Linked DNA regions of Hymenobacter tibetensis. The protein of the gene in region 1 binds, or shares a complex with, the protein of each later gene. Links are inferred from orthologs where the notes say so. Each region holds a gene or a part of one and is shown in the gene's direction. Other genes may lie near its edges.

Evidence for each region.
Region 2: the proteins of accD (region 1) and accB are in contact, whole or in part, in a solved structure (PDB 8UXZ), measured with the Escherichia coli proteins. The link is inferred for Hymenobacter tibetensis from one-to-one orthologs.
Region 3: the proteins of accD (region 1) and MTX78_RS12440 are in contact, whole or in part, in a solved structure (PDB 8UXZ), measured with the Escherichia coli proteins. The link is inferred for Hymenobacter tibetensis from one-to-one orthologs.

The regions. Positions count from the first base shown.
Region 1 is NZ_CP094669.1:4,541,915-4,547,170, reverse strand. What follows is about bases 1,162-4,024. They hold accD (acetyl-CoA carboxylase, carboxyltransferase subunit beta), read left to right. Parts: upstream 1,162-2,079; coding sequence 2,080-2,970; downstream 2,971-4,024. Other genes in these bases: MTX78_RS18205 (OmpA family protein), read left to right, coding at 3,180-3,923; MTX78_RS18215 (OmpA family protein), read right to left, coding at 1,162-1,616. Outside these bases: MTX78_RS18220 (hypothetical protein), read right to left, coding at 1-95; more of MTX78_RS18215, read right to left, coding at 600-1,161; MTX78_RS18200 (OmpA family protein), read left to right, coding at 4,501-5,211.
Region 2 is NZ_CP094669.1:2,449,374-2,454,533, reverse strand. What follows is about bases 1,196-3,962. They hold accB (acetyl-CoA carboxylase biotin carboxyl carrier protein), read left to right. Parts: upstream 1,196-2,219; coding sequence 2,220-2,705; downstream 2,706-3,962. Other genes in these bases: accC (acetyl-CoA carboxylase biotin carboxylase subunit), read left to right, coding at 2,823-3,962; efp (elongation factor P), read left to right, coding at 1,631-2,194; MTX78_RS09710 (beta-ketoacyl-ACP synthase III), read left to right, coding at 1,196-1,421. Outside these bases: phosphate acyltransferase PlsX, read left to right, coding at 1-351; more of MTX78_RS09710, read left to right, coding at 408-1,195; more of accC, read left to right, coding at 3,963-4,169; MTX78_RS09690 (hypothetical protein), read right to left, coding at 4,293-4,778; MTX78_RS09685 (DUF3109 family protein), read right to left, coding at 4,852-5,160. UniProt on the Escherichia coli protein: This protein is a component of the acetyl coenzyme A carboxylase complex; first, biotin carboxylase catalyzes the carboxylation of the carrier protein and then the transcarboxylase transfers the carboxyl group to form malonyl-CoA.
Region 3 is NZ_CP094669.1:3,102,294-3,107,438, reverse strand. What follows is about bases 1,196-3,947. They hold MTX78_RS12440 (acetyl-CoA carboxylase carboxyltransferase subunit alpha), read left to right. Parts: upstream 1,196-1,973; coding sequence 1,974-2,921; downstream 2,922-3,947. Other genes in these bases: MTX78_RS12430 (patatin-like phospholipase family protein), read left to right, coding at 3,906-3,947; MTX78_RS12435 (MBL fold metallo-hydrolase), read left to right, coding at 2,995-3,843; MTX78_RS12450 (ADP-ribosylglycohydrolase family protein), read left to right, coding at 1,196-1,521. Outside these bases: MTX78_RS12455 (HAD family hydrolase), read left to right, coding at 1-475; more of MTX78_RS12450, read left to right, coding at 571-1,195; more of MTX78_RS12430, read left to right, coding at 3,948-4,739; MTX78_RS12425 (1-acyl-sn-glycerol-3-phosphate acyltransferase), read left to right, coding at 4,804-5,145. UniProt on the Escherichia coli protein: Component of the acetyl coenzyme A carboxylase (ACC) complex. First, biotin carboxylase catalyzes the carboxylation of biotin on its carrier protein (BCCP) and then the CO(2) group is transferred by the carboxyltransferase to acetyl-CoA to form malonyl-CoA.

The DNA.
Region 1 (5,256 bases):
TTTTGCAAGCCATTGGAATTGTCTAGGAAAGCACTGAGTTGCGCAGCGTTGCCCATTGGATTCGTCAGATTACTGCTGAAAACACGATTCTCCAAGAGCGTGCTGAGTTTCCATTGGCCTGGTGGTAGCGTGACTACCGTTTCATATTCTCCTATCACATACAGGTCAGTGTTGGCGCAACCCAATCGTCGAGAAGTAAGCCTAGAGCGGTTAACAAGCACAGAAAAACTGCCCGGAGTTGTTGCCGAACACCCATTCATAACACAGTTTAGTACGATATTATTCTGATCCGGTACAAGGCCTCCAGGGGAGCGGGCGTAGATTCGGGTAAGAACTTGATACTGCGACGCCGAGCCGTTGATGTAGGTGTAAGACAACTCGCCTCCCATAACATGAGAGGCGTCAGCCGTACACCAGGCCCCCAACCACAGAGCTACGGCAAGCAATAAACGGAGTGAGTAAGAGGTAGGCATAAGCTTGCGTAGTAAATAAAGTGAACGAACCCATGATGGCGTATTAAAGAGTAAGGCCAACCGTAAAAGGTTGGCCTTAAGAATAATAAATGAAAATATAGAAAATTTATACTGGATGCCAGCCTCTTATTTGCCAGCTGCAGGAGTAGCGGAATTGCTATCCAGAATTTTGAACAGCTCGTTGAGCTTAGGTGTCAGAATGATTTCCGTGCGGCGGTTCAGGGCCTTATTGGCGGGTGTGTCGTTGGTAGCAACAGGCAGGTATTGGGAGCGGCCGGAGGCGGTGACGCGGGCGGCCGGAATGCCACCAGTAGTTAGTAAGCGGGCAATTTCAGTGGCCCGGAGTACACTTAAGTCCCAATTGTCTTGCATAGCGGCCGTGGGGCGGCTGAAGGGTACGTTATCGGTGTGGCCTTCCACCACCACGTTCACATCAGGTTGCGCCTTGAGGGCAGCAGCCAATTGCTTGAGGGCCTCCTGGCCTTTGGGGTCAACTTTGGTGGAACCTGTCTTGAAAAGGAGCTGCTCAGAAAGGGACACATATACTTTGCCATCCTTCATGCGCACCTGCAAATCGGTGCCCTGGAAGCCGCGCAGGGCATTGGCTACGCTGGCCCGGAGGTCGTTTACGGCTTTGTCTTTCTCGGCTAAGGCTTTCTCCAGCTCGGCCAAGCGTGCTTCACGGGTCTGCAGGTCGGCGTTCAGCTTGTCGATGGCCACTTTGTTTTTCTTGAGCGAGGTGTCTAGCTCACCTAGCTCCGCTTCGCGACGGGCCAGGTCCTGCGCTACTTTGTTATAGTCCGACGATTTGTTGGCGAGTTCCCGGTCGCTGTTTTTGAGCAGCTTGTCGTAGCTGTCGGTAAGCTGATTGTAGAGCTGACGGGTGCGGCGGAGGGCGTTGCCAGTCTGAGTGGAATCTTCGGTAAGACGCTTATTGCTGAGGCGCATCTCGTTTAGCTCATCGGTGGTCTTTTTCAATTCAGCCACGGCTAGGCGTTGCTGGCGCTCGGCATCGGCTTTGCTTTGCTCAGTGGAAGCGTAGCGGGCTTTCAGGTCGTCGTAGCGCTTGGAAGGCACGCAGCCGGGCAGCAGCGTAGCAGCCGTCAGGGACAGGGCGAGTAGGCCAGTAGAATAATTTTTCACAGAAAAGCGAAAGGTGAAAATCGAAGTTAGCTAAGAGGCGTACACGAGGTAATACCCCAGCGCAAGGTACTCAGTGGCTGGTTGATGTTGCAAAACAGCCCGACAATCAGTGGATTTTCAGGTTATATTTGGTCTTGCTCTTGTCGGGGTTGGGAGCTCCTTCCTCTACCTGCTTGGCGTATCATCACTTATCGGCAACTCAGATGCCAACACTTCGCCCTTGTCAGCTCGCATTCTTCCGCCACAAGCGTAGCAATGCCCGAGGCCACATAAGCGCATACCTTGAACAAGTCGATTACCTTAGCATAACAGTAGCACACATAGTAACAGGTATCGAGTCGGGTAGATAGATACTGCTGATTAGTTCCTGCATCTTTGTCGCCCCAAGTTCAGCGCCTCGCACCCAAGGCGCACGACCCCTGATTTGTCTCAATACAAAGTACCCAATACTTAATACCCAAAAATGTCTTGGTTTAAGCGCGTAGAAAAAGGCATTGTCACGCCAACGGAAGAAAAGAAAGAGACACCCGACGGCTTGTGGCACAAGTGCCCCGAGTGTAAAACGGTTGCCACCATGGCCGAGCACAAGCGCCTGCTCTCCACCTGTGGCAACTGCAACCACCACGAGCGGATTGACGCCGCCGAATATTTCGAGTTTCTCTTCGATGGAGGGCAGTTCAAGGAGTTGGATGAAACAATGCACTCCGCCGATCCGCTTCACTTCGTGGACACTAAGGCGTATCCGCAACGCCTGACGGCCACTGAAAAGGTGACGGGTCTGACCGATGCCGTTCGTACAGCCCATGGGCAGCTCAACGGTCTCGAATTGGTGGTGGCTGCCATGGATTTCCGCTTTATTGGCGGCTCGATGGGCTCAGTGGTAGGCGAAAAAATTGCCCGTGCCATTGATTACGCCCGGCAGCACCGCCTCCCATTCCTGATGATTTCGCGCTCTGGTGGAGCCCGAATGATGGAAGCTGGTTTCTCCTTGATGCAGATGGCCAAAACCTCGGCTAAGCTGGCCCTGCTTTCGGAAGCTGGGTTGCCTTATATTTCTCTGCTCACCGATCCAACTACGGGCGGCGTTACCGCGTCGTTTGCTATGCTCGGGGACTTCAATATTGCCGAGCCCGGTGCCCTCATTGGGTTTGCTGGTCCTCGCGTTATCAAAGAGACAATTGGTAAGGACTTGCCCAAAGGCTTCCAAAGCGCCGAATTTGTAATGGAGCACGGTTTCCTTGACTTCATTGTAGACCGCAAAGAGCTCAAAGCGCGCCTCACAGATCTGCTCACGATGCTACGGCCAACGGAAGTTGCTACCAAGGCGTCAGCAAAATCGGCGCAGCAAGTTTAAAAGTCGGCACGCTTCTTGAAAAAGCCCGTTCGACGCGCAACGTTGCGCGTCGGGCGGGCTTTTTTATGGGCTAGGTCTGGTACACCACAATGCACCTGCTTCTAGCTCTAAGCAGCCAATCCGCTACGTACAGCGAACATTTTTCCGGCATTTTCAGTAAGCACGCTCGACACTCTCCCTATCCACCAAATTCACTTCTCTTCATTTCGATGAACACTCCCAAATCACTTCTGTCTTTGTTTATGGCGCTTACGTTGCTGCTCGGCTCGTGCGCTACCACCAAACGCAACCCCAACATTCCAGACGCGCCAACTGGCAACGGTAGCGGTCCGCGCAACACAGGCATGAGCAAAACTGCTAAGGGTGGCTTGCTAGGTGCCGGCGGTGGCGCCGTAGTAGGTGGCGTGTTAGGCCGCGTGATTGGTGGCAAATCGGGCACAGCAGCTGGCGCTATCATTGGTGCTGCTGTTGGTGGTTCGGGCGGTGCCCTGATTGGTCGCAAAATGGACAAGCAGGCGGAAGAATTGCAGCGCGACATGCAGAACGCCAAAGTGGAGCGCGTAGGCGAAGGCATCAAAATCACCTTCGACTCGGGTATCCTCTTCGACACCAACAGCTCCACCCTACGGGCTGCTTCGCAGTCGGAAATCCAGAAAATGGCGGCCGTACTGCAAAAGTATCCTGACACCAACGTACTGGTGGAAGGCCACACGGATGCCAGCGGTTCCGATGCCATCAACAACCCTCTCTCGCAGCGTCGGGCTCAAGCTGTTTCCGACTTCACCGTTCAGCAGGGCGTAGACGCTTCACGCATCACCACCCAAGGCTATGGTTCTTCGCAGCCGATTGCCGACAACACTACTGAAGCTGGCAAGCAGGCCAACCGTCGCGTAGAAATTGCCATCTATGCCAACGAAAAAATGAAGAAAGCTGCCGAAGCCAACAAGCTGTAAGCTTATCTCGCTAGTAGCAAAAAGACCGCACGGTATGTGCGGTCTTTTTTGTTTGTGGATACTTCTATTAAATCCTTTGCTTGTCTGTTCTTCACTTCATGCATGCGTGTGTTCCAGAAGCGGCTGTCTGCACACACGGAGATAGGGAAGTGCTTTGGCTAAGCTTGAACAAGTAGTGAAAAGTATTGCTGCTTTTGATACAAAGAATATTGAGAGGGCGGTGTTCTATAGCAATAGTATATGTTAAAAAAATATAATTGCATTATGCTGTAATAATATAATACTCATCCATTTTGGAATTAATTATTTATCTGTTCGATTTCAAGAAAATAAATTATTAATAGAAGGTAGAGAGCCTAAAGGAGTTAGGTGCCTGTCTACACAAAACAGCTACTGCGGCGTCTTAAAAGCCCTTTTTCTTGTTTTTCGGTCTTTTCAATGTTTTTGGCAAGATGGTTGCAAAGGGAATACTCATTAGCCTGATGCTTCGTTGTAGGTATTATCTTCGGGCCAGTTTAAGTCTCATTACATTTACCGTTCTCATTTTACAAAGCCGAAACCCTTAACTTTTTTTATCATGAAAAGCTTTCGTTCCTTTTTTCTGTTGCTGCTTGCTCTCCTTACGGTAGGCACTAGTGCCGTGCAAGCTCAAACTACCACTACCACTGAGAAGAAGCCTTGGAGCAAAACAGCTAAAGGCGGCATTATCGGAGGCTTAGGTGGTGCTGCTGCTGGTGGCGTACTAGGCCGCGTGATTGGCGGCAAGAACAGCACGGCTAAAGGTGCCATCATTGGTGCTGCTGTGGGTGGTGCTGGTGGCGCTTTGATTGGCCGCCGGATGGACAAGCAAGCTGCTGAGTTGAAACAAGAAATGGCCGGCGCCAAAGTAGAGCGTGTAGGCGAAGGCATTAAAATCACCTTCGACTCGGGTCTGCTGTTCGCTAAGAACTCGGCTGCCCTAACTTCTGCCGCTCAGGAGAACATCAAGGAGTTGGCTCAGACGCTGATTAAGTACGGCGACACCAACGTTATTGTAGAAGGCCACACCGACAACACCGGTACCGATGCTATCAACGATCCGCTGTCGCAGCGTCGTGCACAGGCAGTAGCCAACTACACGCAGCAGCAGGGCGTAGACGCTTCGCGCTTCACTGTAACAGGCTACGGCTCCAAGCAGCCAATTGCTGACAACACCACCGAAGCTGGCCGCGTTGCCAACCGTCGTGTAGAAGTTGCCATCTTCGCCAACGAGAAGCTGAAGAAGGCTGCCGAGAAGGGCACCATCTAAGCTTAACAGTACCCAGTGAACGAGTAGCCAACGGCGCTCTGTTCC
Region 2 (5,160 bases), 2.1 Mb from region 1 along the record:
CAATTGCTGAAAGTAAACCCTCACCTCAATTTCATCGGCAATATTGAAGGGCGCGACCTTTTCAATGAAAAAGCAGATGTTATTGTCTGTGACGGTTACACCGGTAACGTGATGCTGAAAATGGCCGAATCTATCTACGAGATTATGGCCGAAAAACAGATGCGTGACGCCTTTTTCGACAAGTTCAACTACGAGGCTGTTGGGGGCTCTCCTATTTTGGGTATCAACGATAATGCCATTATTGGCCACGGCGTTAGTACTCCTTTGGCCATCTGCAACATGTTGCTCCAAGGATACCAAATGGCGCAGTCTGGCATCTCCGATCAGATAAAAAATACCTTCAAGTCTTAGCGACTAAGTCCGGCCCCGGCCGGATTTTTTCTTGCCGCGTTTTCCGCTTTTCTTCAATGAAAATTACCGCTGCTATTACCGGAGTGGGTTCTTATGTGCCCGACTACGTGCTCACGAACCAAGAACTCGAGAAGATGGTGGATACCACTGACGAGTGGATCACGACTCGCACGGGCATTAAGGAGCGTCGCATTTTAAAAGGCGAAAACCAGGGCACTTCGGTAATGGGCACCAAGGCAGTGCAGCAGCTGCTTGCTAAAACGGGTACCAAGCCCGAGGAAATCGACTTGCTGATTTGCTCGACTACCACTCCTGACCTCGTCTTCCCTGCTACGGCTAACATTATTTCGGCAGCAGCGGGCATTACCCAGGCATTCAGCTTTGATATGCAAGCCGCTTGCTCCGGCTTCTTGTTTGCGCTGGCAACCGGCGCACAATACATCCAAACGGGTACCTACAAGAAAGTAGTGGTGGTAGGAGCCGATAAAATGTCGGCTATTGTTGACTACACTGACCGTGCGAATTGCATCATCTTCGGTGATGGGGCTGGTGCAGTATTGCTTGAGCCGAGCACCGAAGGCTACGGCCTGCTCGACCAAGTACTTCGTACCGATGGTACCGGCGAGCAGTACCTCTACCAGAAAGCGGGGGGCAGCCGCCGGCCGCCATCTAGCGAGACAGTAGCCAACCGGGAGCATTTCATCCACCAGGAAGGCGCTACGGTATTCAAGTTCGCCGTGACCAACATGGCCAACGTAGCTGCGCAGGTGATGGAACGCAACCATTTGACCAATGACGACGTGGCCTGGCTGGTCCCTCACCAAGCCAACAAGCGCATTATTGATGCTACGGCCCATCGGATGGGCGTGGGCCCAGAAAAGGTGATGCTTAATATTCAGCGCTACGGCAACACCACCAATGCTACCATTCCGCTGTGCCTTGCCGATTACGAATCGCAACTACACCAAGGCGACAACCTAGTTTTAGCGGCTTTCGGCGGTGGGTTCACCTGGGGTTCTATCTACCTCAAATGGGCCTATGACCCCAAGCCTGGACCGGCCATTAGTTAATCCTGACGGCCCGGACGCGGAAAACTTCTATACTTGCACTCCCAACGTGCCGTCCCGCCACTTTTCGGGACGGCACGTTCGGTTAGAAGGGGTGCGAACAACGATTACTAGTTGTCTGCTGCAACTTCACCCGCTACTCACGATTTCATTCACCAGCCCACCATTCACAAAAAGCAACCAGCTGTCCGCTGCTGCTACCCGCTTAAAAAATGGCTACTACCGCAGATTTCCGCAACGGCCTCGTGCTGAACTACAACGGCGAGTTGCACGTCATCACCGAGTTTCAGCACGTGAAACCTGGTAAAGGTCCCGCCTTCGTGCGCACCAAGCTTCGCAACATCAAAACCGGCAAAGTGCTCGACAACACTTTCAACGCCGGGGTGAAAGTGGAAACAGCTCGCGTAGAGCAGCGCCCGCATCAGTACCTATTCAAGGATGATTACGGCTTTACCTTCATGGATAATGCTACCTTCGAGCAAGTGGTACTGCCCGAGGCCATGGTACCCTTCGCTGACTTGATGAAAGAAGGCCAGGAAGCTACCATCCTGTTTCATGCCGAAACCGAGCAGCCGCTCACCGCTGAACTGCCTACCACTGTCGAGCTGATGGTGACCTATACCGAGCCTGGTTTGAAAGGAGACACGGCTACCAACACGCTCAAGCCTGCCATCGTTGAGACCGGGGCCCGGATTCAGGTGCCGCTGTTCATCGACACTGATACTAAAATTCGCGTCAAGACCAGCGACTACTCCTATGTCGAAAGAGTCAAGTAAGCACCCCAGCAAGTCAAGCGCCGCCATGAAAGCCAAGGAACTCCAGGAACTCATCGACTTCATTGCGAAGTCGGGCCTCAACAAAGTCAACATCGAAACGGAGGAGTTTAAAATCTCCGTGCAGCGCGAACCCAGCTACAAGCCGGTGGTTAGCATGTCGTCTTCGGCAGCTCCTGCTCCCGCCGCGGCTCCGGCAGCACCAGCGGCAGCTCCCGCTCCCGCCCCAGCAACGCCGGCCGCGCCAGCCGCCGCTGCGCCAGCCGCCGATAATTACGTGCCCCTGAAGGCTCCCATGATTGGCACCTTCTACCGCAGCAGCAGCCCTGATACGCCGGCTTTCGTGCAGGTAGGTGATTTGGTGGAGAAAGGCCAGGTGATTTGTATCATCGAAGCCATGAAACTGTTCAACGAAATAGAGGCCGAAGCATCAGGACGCATTGTAAAGGCGATGGTGGAAAATGCCTCGCCAGTGGAATACGATCAGCCTTTGTTCCTGATTGAGCCGATGTAATTTATTGGGTTTTTGGGGTCTTGGGAACTTGGGGTGCCGCCTATACGGCTAGCTCTTAGTTCGTAAGGCCCTTTTCCTTTTCCGCGAGACCCCAAGACCTTTAGCCCTCAAGACCCAATGTTCAAAAAAATACTGATTGCCAACCGGGGTGAAATTGCGCTGCGCATCATCCGGACCTGCAAGGAAATGGGGATTAAAACGGTGGCTGTTTATTCCACCGCCGACAAAGAAAGTTTGCACGTACGCTTTGCTGATGAGGCCGTGTGCATCGGGCCTCCTCCGTCCTCACAATCGTACCTCAGCATTCCCACGCTGATAGCCGCAGCGGAAATAACCAACGCCGATGCTATCCATCCGGGCTACGGTTTTTTGAGTGAAAACGCGGAGTTTTCGCGCGTGTGCCAGGAAAACGGCATCAAGTTCATTGGTGCTACGCCCGAGATGATCAACCAAATGGGTGACAAAGCTTCCGCCAAAGCCACCATGATCAAGGCGGGTGTACCGTGCATTCCAGGTTCAGTGGGACTGCTGGAATCAGTGGAGCAAGGCAAGAAAGTAGCGGCCAAAATCAAGTACCCCGTCATTCTGAAGGCTACGGCTGGCGGTGGCGGACGTGGTATGCGTATCATCCCTACCGAAGACGACTTCGAAAAAGCTTGGAATGATGCTCGTACGGAAGCCAAAGCAGCCTTCGGCAACGACGGTGTGTACCTGGAAAAGTTTGTAGAGGAGCCGCGTCACATCGAGATACAGGTGTGCGGCGACCAATATGGCCGCGTTTGCCACCTCTCGGAGCGTGACTGCTCGATTCAGCGCCGCCACCAAAAGCTGGTGGAAGAAGCACCTTCCCCCTTCATGACCGAGGAACTGCGCGAACGGATGGGCTCTGCTGCCGTAGCTGGAGCTTCTGCCATCGGTTACGAGGGTGTGGGTACCATCGAGTTCCTAGTCGACAAAAACCGTGACTTCTACTTCATGGAGATGAACACCCGCATTCAGGTGGAACACCCCGTGACCGAGGAGATTGTAAACTATGACCTCATCAAGGAGCAGATAAAAGTGGCAGCCGGCATCCCGATTTCTGGCCACAACTATTACCCCAAGATGCACGCCATGGAGTGCCGCATCAACGCCGAAGATCCAACCAAGGATTTCCGACCCTCCCCTGGCAAAATCACCACGCTCCACATCCCCGGCGGCCACGGCGTTCGGGTTGATACGCACGTGTACGCGGGCTATACCATCCCATCGAACTATGATTCGATGATAGCCAAGCTCATTACCGTAGCGCAAACCCGCCAGGAATGCATTGTAAAAATGAAGCGGGCGTTGAGTGAGTTTGTAGTGGAAGGCGTGAAAACGACTATCCCATTCCACTTGGCGCTCATGGATAACAAGAACTTCCAGGACGGCGACTTCACGACTAAATTTTTGGAGACGTCATTTGACTTTTCAGAGTTGTAAGCCACTGGTTTCAAGCCAAACCATGATGTTTGGTTGAACTGCAAATACCAGCTTAACACGCCGACCGATTGGCAACTTACGCAACACCCCCTAGAGAAAGCCAACCGTACTAGTTGGTTCTCTCTAGGGGGTGTTGCGTAAGTTGCCACACGTATCAAAGTGCACTTCAGGCAGGGCGTAGACCTCCAATATCTGCACTGGTTTAGCGTCTGGCTCTCCAAACTCCGTCTCGCTGTCATCCGCTAAGTAAGGCGAACCATCCTGAAACACGATGTCATAATAGGGATAGTGTGGTTGCGCTGGATGGGTAAACGGTACCAGTACAGCCATCCCATACGTAGCGGAAAGTTTTTGGCCTAACCATAAGGATCTTGCCTCCCAATCTTCGTTAGGCGTTCTGTAAAGAGCAACATGCTGCGGAAACTGGGGCACCTCTGACGTACTAGCTTCGAAAAAGATATGCATCGGATCCGCAGAATCGAATTCCATCGGCTCTTGGTCGCCTATCATCATGGCCCACTCGAACACAGTGAGGCTTGGCATCGCATCCCGAAAGCACTCCTGAATCTGTGCGGTTGATAGCACCTTACTTAAGTAGAACTCTTCCATAGCCAGAAGTAGGTAACACGCTATAACACTACAAAAAAGGCCGACTGTACAGTCGGCCTTTCTCATTAAGAATTTATGCTTTGGCGGATGGGTTGTTGGTCTCAATCTCTTGCACCAACTCGCCGTACCACTCCTCCCCGTACTTGCGAACCAGCGGCTCCTTCAGAAACTGATACACCCGCATGCCCAAGTTGGCGCCGAACGAGCAAGCTGGGTTGCAAATGCCCCACCGGTCGTAGTTCAGGGCTTCGAAGCCTTCGTACTTGGTAATGCGGATGGGGTATAAGTGGCAGCTGACGGGCTTCTTGAAGCTGGTAGCACCCGCTAGATAAGCCTGCTCAATACCACACTTCAGAATGCCTCGCTCGTCATACAATGCATA
Region 3 (5,145 bases), 1.4 Mb from region 1 along the record:
TACACCGCCGCTGCCAGCCATCTGGGTGGATACGTACCGCGCTATCTACAACTCCGAATCGGAGGCACTGGTGAACGTGTTTCCGGGAGCGGAGCAAGTCTTGACTACTGCTGCTGCTAGTGGTAAAGAGTCTATCGTTATCAGCAACAAAGGCTTACCGCTGCTAGAAACCTCGCTGAGCCGGCTAGGACTGCGCCAGTATTTCAGCCTGATTCTCGGTGATGCGCCCGGCCGGGTGTTGCCGCTCAAGCCTGACCCAGCCATGTTCACGCAAGTAATTCAGCCTCGGTTCCCCAACGTTAGTCTTGCCCACACGCTCATGATTGGTGATACAGCACCTGACCTGCGTTTCGCCCGCAACTGTGGCATTGCCTCCTGTTGGGCTAGCTATGGCTTCGGCCAGGAAGCCGACAATTTGCCGCTAGGTCCTACATATCGTATCAGTGCCTTGCCGGAACTGTTGCCTCTGCTCTAGTAAGGGTTGTTACCACTGGCTTCGTAATCAGGTGCTTCTTAACAGAAAATAGGTTGTAATTCAGCCTGGTGTGTATATAACCTATGGCAAGTAAAATGTCTGCTGCTTCAGAATTACAACTTCGTGCTGGATTGCTTGGGCTTGCCGTCGGCGACGCGTTGGGCGTGCCAGTGGAATTTCAAAGCCGCGCGGCCCGCCGCCTCGACCCGGTGGTGCATATGCGCGCTTACGGTACCCATAACCAACCCGTCGGCACTTGGTCCGATGATGCTTCCCTTACGTTCTGCCTGGCTGAGGCAATAGCCGATGGTTTCACAGTCGGTAAGGTGGCCGAGAACTGCTGCAGGTGGTACTACCACAACTTTTGGACACCCCATGGCAGTGTTTTCGATATCGGTATCACCACCCGTGAGGCCATTAATCGCCTAAAGGCTGACAATGACCTACTACTAGCTGGGGGTACCGACGAATACAGCAACGGCAATGGGGCTCTGATGCGTATTTTGCCGCTGGCTTTCTACCAAACAGATGCCCCGTTAACTGAGCGTTTCGCCCTGATTTCTGACGTATCGGCCATCACGCATGGACATGTGCGCTCGGCCATTGCTTGTTTTCTGTACATGGAAATGGCACGTTACCTGCTCGCGGGCCTGACACCAACTGCCGCTTACAGCCAACTCTGCCAAACGGTTCCGGCGCAACTTCAAGAATTAAGCCTACCACCTGCTGAAATCAAGCAGTTCGAGTATCTGCTTACCGGCCGGCTGGCTGATTTTCCAGTGCAAGTGATTCGTAGCGGCGGATACGTCATGCATACCCTAGAGGCGGCATTCTGGTGTCTGCTCCGCCATGATACCTTCGCCGAAACCGTGCTGGCCGCCGTCAACCTCGGCGACGATACCGACACGACTGGTGCCGTAGCCGGCGGTTTGGCTGGAATTTGCTACGGAGAGGCGGCTATTCCAGCCGAGTGGCTAGCCGTGCTGGTCCGCCGCTCCGAAATCGAAGACCTTGCCGCTCGCGTAGCTAATCAACCAAGCCGTTAAGAGCAAAGGGTAGGGCCGGCTGCATGTTGTCTGAGGCTTCTAAAGAAACAAAAGCTGCCAGAAGGTTATTAAAAGCAAAAGCCCCGACGAGTACATTACTCATCGGGGCTTTTTATTTCGCATTGCTGCGGTCCGGACGGGACTCGAACCCGCGACCTCCGCCGTGACAGGGCGGCATTCTAACCGACTGAACTACCGAACCAGTTCGCTTGCCTAAAAAGCCAGTTGCTTTTCGGTAAGGTGCTGCAAAGGTAGAGCGCGCGGCGACAATTCCCAACCCAACGGCAATAAAATCGGTAGTTAGAGGCTGCTGTGCACTCTTATGCCTGTTTATCAGGAAGAAAACTTTCTTCGGTAGCTCCCTCAATCAAGCGTGTGACGAGTGAGGTGCTTCGCTTACCTTTGCCTCCTTCCTGTTCTCACCACCAACCCGACGCATTCCTTCCCGGCCAATGCTCCTTGATTTCGAACAACCCATCGCTGCCCTCGAAGGCAAGCTCCGCGAAATGCAACAACTGGCTCTCGATAGCCAAGTAGACGTTTCGGACGCCGTAACGGCCCTTGAGGCCAAAATTAGAGCACTTAAGAAGGAAACATACGCCAACCTTACCCGGTGGCAGCGGGTGCAACTTTCGCGCCACCCGGAGCGGCCCTACACCCTCGATTACATCGAGGGAATGAGCGACAAGTTCGTGGAATTGCACGGCGACCGGACTGTGGCCGATGACAAGGCCATGGTAGGTGGTTTCGGTGAAATAAATGGCCGCTCCGTGATGTTTATCGGTCAGCAGAAAGGCCGTAACACCAAGCAGCGGCAGTTTCGCAACTTCGGTATGCCCAACCCGGAGGGCTACCGCAAGGCGCTGCGCCTGATGAAGCTGGCTGAAAAGTTCGGTAAGCCCATCGTCACGCTCATAGATACACCGGGGGCATTTCCGGGGCTGGAGGCCGAGGAGAGAGGGCAAGGCGAAGCCATTGCGCGTAATCTCAAGGAGATGTTTCTGCTAAAAGTGCCGGTCATCTGCGTCATCATCGGCGAAGGAGCTTCCGGAGGAGCCCTGGGCATTGCCATCGGTGACCGGGTGCTGATGTTGGAAAACACTTGGTATTCCGTGATTTCGCCGGAGTCGTGTTCCAGCATTCTGTGGCGCTCCTGGGATTACAAAGAGCAGGCAGCTGAGGCCCTCAAACTTACCGCTACCGACATGCTGGGCGCCAAACTGGTGGATGGCATTGTGAAGGAGCCGCTAGGTGGTGCGCACACCGACCCCGCCAAAATGATTCAGGCCCTCAAGAAAACCATTCTTAAAACCCTCGACGAACTGGAAGCGCTGCCCCACGAGGAACGTATCAGCCAGCGGATCGACAAGTTCTCGGCCATGGGCGTGGTACTGGAGTAGAATGGTTGCCTGGCATCCTTACCTGTCCTCCAGCCTCAGTTCATGGCGTACTTAATCACTCAATCAGCAACCGATGCATCTTCACACGCTCGATACAGGACTGTTTAAGCTAGACGGCGGCGCTATGTTTGGCGTGGTTCCTAAGAGCATGTGGCAGAAGCTCAATCCCGCCGACGACAACAACATGTGCACGTGGGCCATGCGCTGCCTGCTCGTAGAAGACGGCAATCGGCTGGTCCTCGTCGATAATGGTATTGGCGACAAGCAGGACCAGAAGTTTCGGGGGCACTTTTACTTGCACGGCGACGATACGTTGGAGAAATCCTTGCGTCAGCGCGGCTTTACGGCCTCTGACATCACCGACGTATTTCTGACCCACCTGCACTTCGACCATTGTGGTGGTTCTGTGGTACGGACCCCCGACGACAAGTTGCAACTTGCCTTCCCGAATGCCACGTATTGGAGCAACCAGGCGCACTGGGATTGCGCCGTAACGCCTAATCCGCGTGAAAAAGCGAGCTTTCTGAAGGAGAATATCTTGCCCATTCAGGAGAGTGGCCATCTGAAGTTTGTGAATCCGACAGCAGGCGTGCCGGACGAATTGCCTGCCTTCCAGGAAATCATCTTCGCCGATGGCCACACTGAGAAGATGATGCTGCCCATGATCCGCTATAAAGAGCGCACAGTAGTATTCATGGCTGATTTGCTGCCGAGTACTGGCCACGTGCCCTTACCCTACGTAATGGCCTACGATATGCGCCCCTTGGTGACGATGACAGAGAAAGAGCAAGTGCTGCGCCGGGCCGCCGACGAAAACTGGGTGCTGGTGCTCGAACACGACCCGAGCGTGGAATGCTGCACTGTGCAACACACCGACAAAGGAATTCGGGTGGCCGAGACGCTGCGCTTATCGGACCTGTAAGCTGTAGCGCGTTTTCGGTTTCTGTAACGATTTTTTCACGGTTCTGAAGTGCTTTAGTTCTAGTGTTCGACCCAACTAAACAGGAGCAATCAGCAACTACCCACTCCTTGGGGCTGGCTTTGTCGGGCGGAGGGGCGCGGGGGATAGCGCATTTGGGTGTGCTGGCTGCGCTAGACAAGTTGGAACTACCCTTGGCCCAGTTATCGGGGGTATCGTCGGGAGCTATTGCGGCTGCGTTTTATGCGGCTGGCTTTGCGCCTCGCGAGATTCTGCGGCTGTTCACCAGCGTCAATTTCACCCGCCTCACCCGCCTCTCGCTCAGCCGCTACGGCTTACTTCGCCTCGACGCCGTGCAGGTGTTATTGGCGCAGCACTTGGGCGCGGAGTGCACCTTTGCCGATCTGCACCGCCCTCTGACGCTGGTAGCCACTGACCTGACCGAGGGTGTTTCCGTTTATTTCTCAGCGGGCCTGCTGATTCCGCCGCTGCTGGCTTCTTCTGCCGTGCCTATTCTGTACCGGCCAGTTGAGTTTGAAGGTCGGCAACTGGTAGACGGCGGATTGCTCAACAACTTGCCCGTGGAGCCTCTGCTAGGCAAAGGCCTGCGCGTGATAGGCGTCAATTGCAACCCCACCAACCGGGCGGCGCGCGTTACCACGTTCCGGACGCTGGTGGAGCGCACTCTCAACCTGGCCATTAACGCCAACACCACGCTCAACAAGCAGCAGTGCGATTTGCTGCTGGAACCACCAGAACTGCGCCTGTATCGTACACTCGACTACCGGTTGGGGCAGGAGTTGTTCGATATCGGCTATCAGCATACCATGGCGCAGGCCACAGCCCTAACGGCGCTGCTTCAGGGAAGCTCTACCAGCGAGCCGGGTGACTCGCTTTAGCAATTCAAGCATTTACTTCTAGCTTTACTTCCGGCCTGAACCCACACAGGCCCTTATTTTCTGCATGGCTGCGCGCAAAACCTCTACGTTCTGGTACTACATCGCTAAAGCAATTTTCTGGGTAGCTGGCTGGAAGCTCAACGGCGTAGTGCCGCCCACCATCAAGAAGAGCATGATGATTGCCGCTCCTCACACCAGCAACTGGGACTTTATTATGGCCCGTGCGGCCTTTTTCCTCATGGACGTGGACGTGCGGCTGACCATCAAAAAAGAGTGGACTACAATTCCGCTTCTCGGTGGCCTGGTGCGCTCCTTAGGCGGGCTGGCCGTGGACCGGAGCAAAAACAACAGCCTAGTAGACGGCATGGTTCAGCTGTTCGATGAGCGCGACGAACTGGTAATCCTT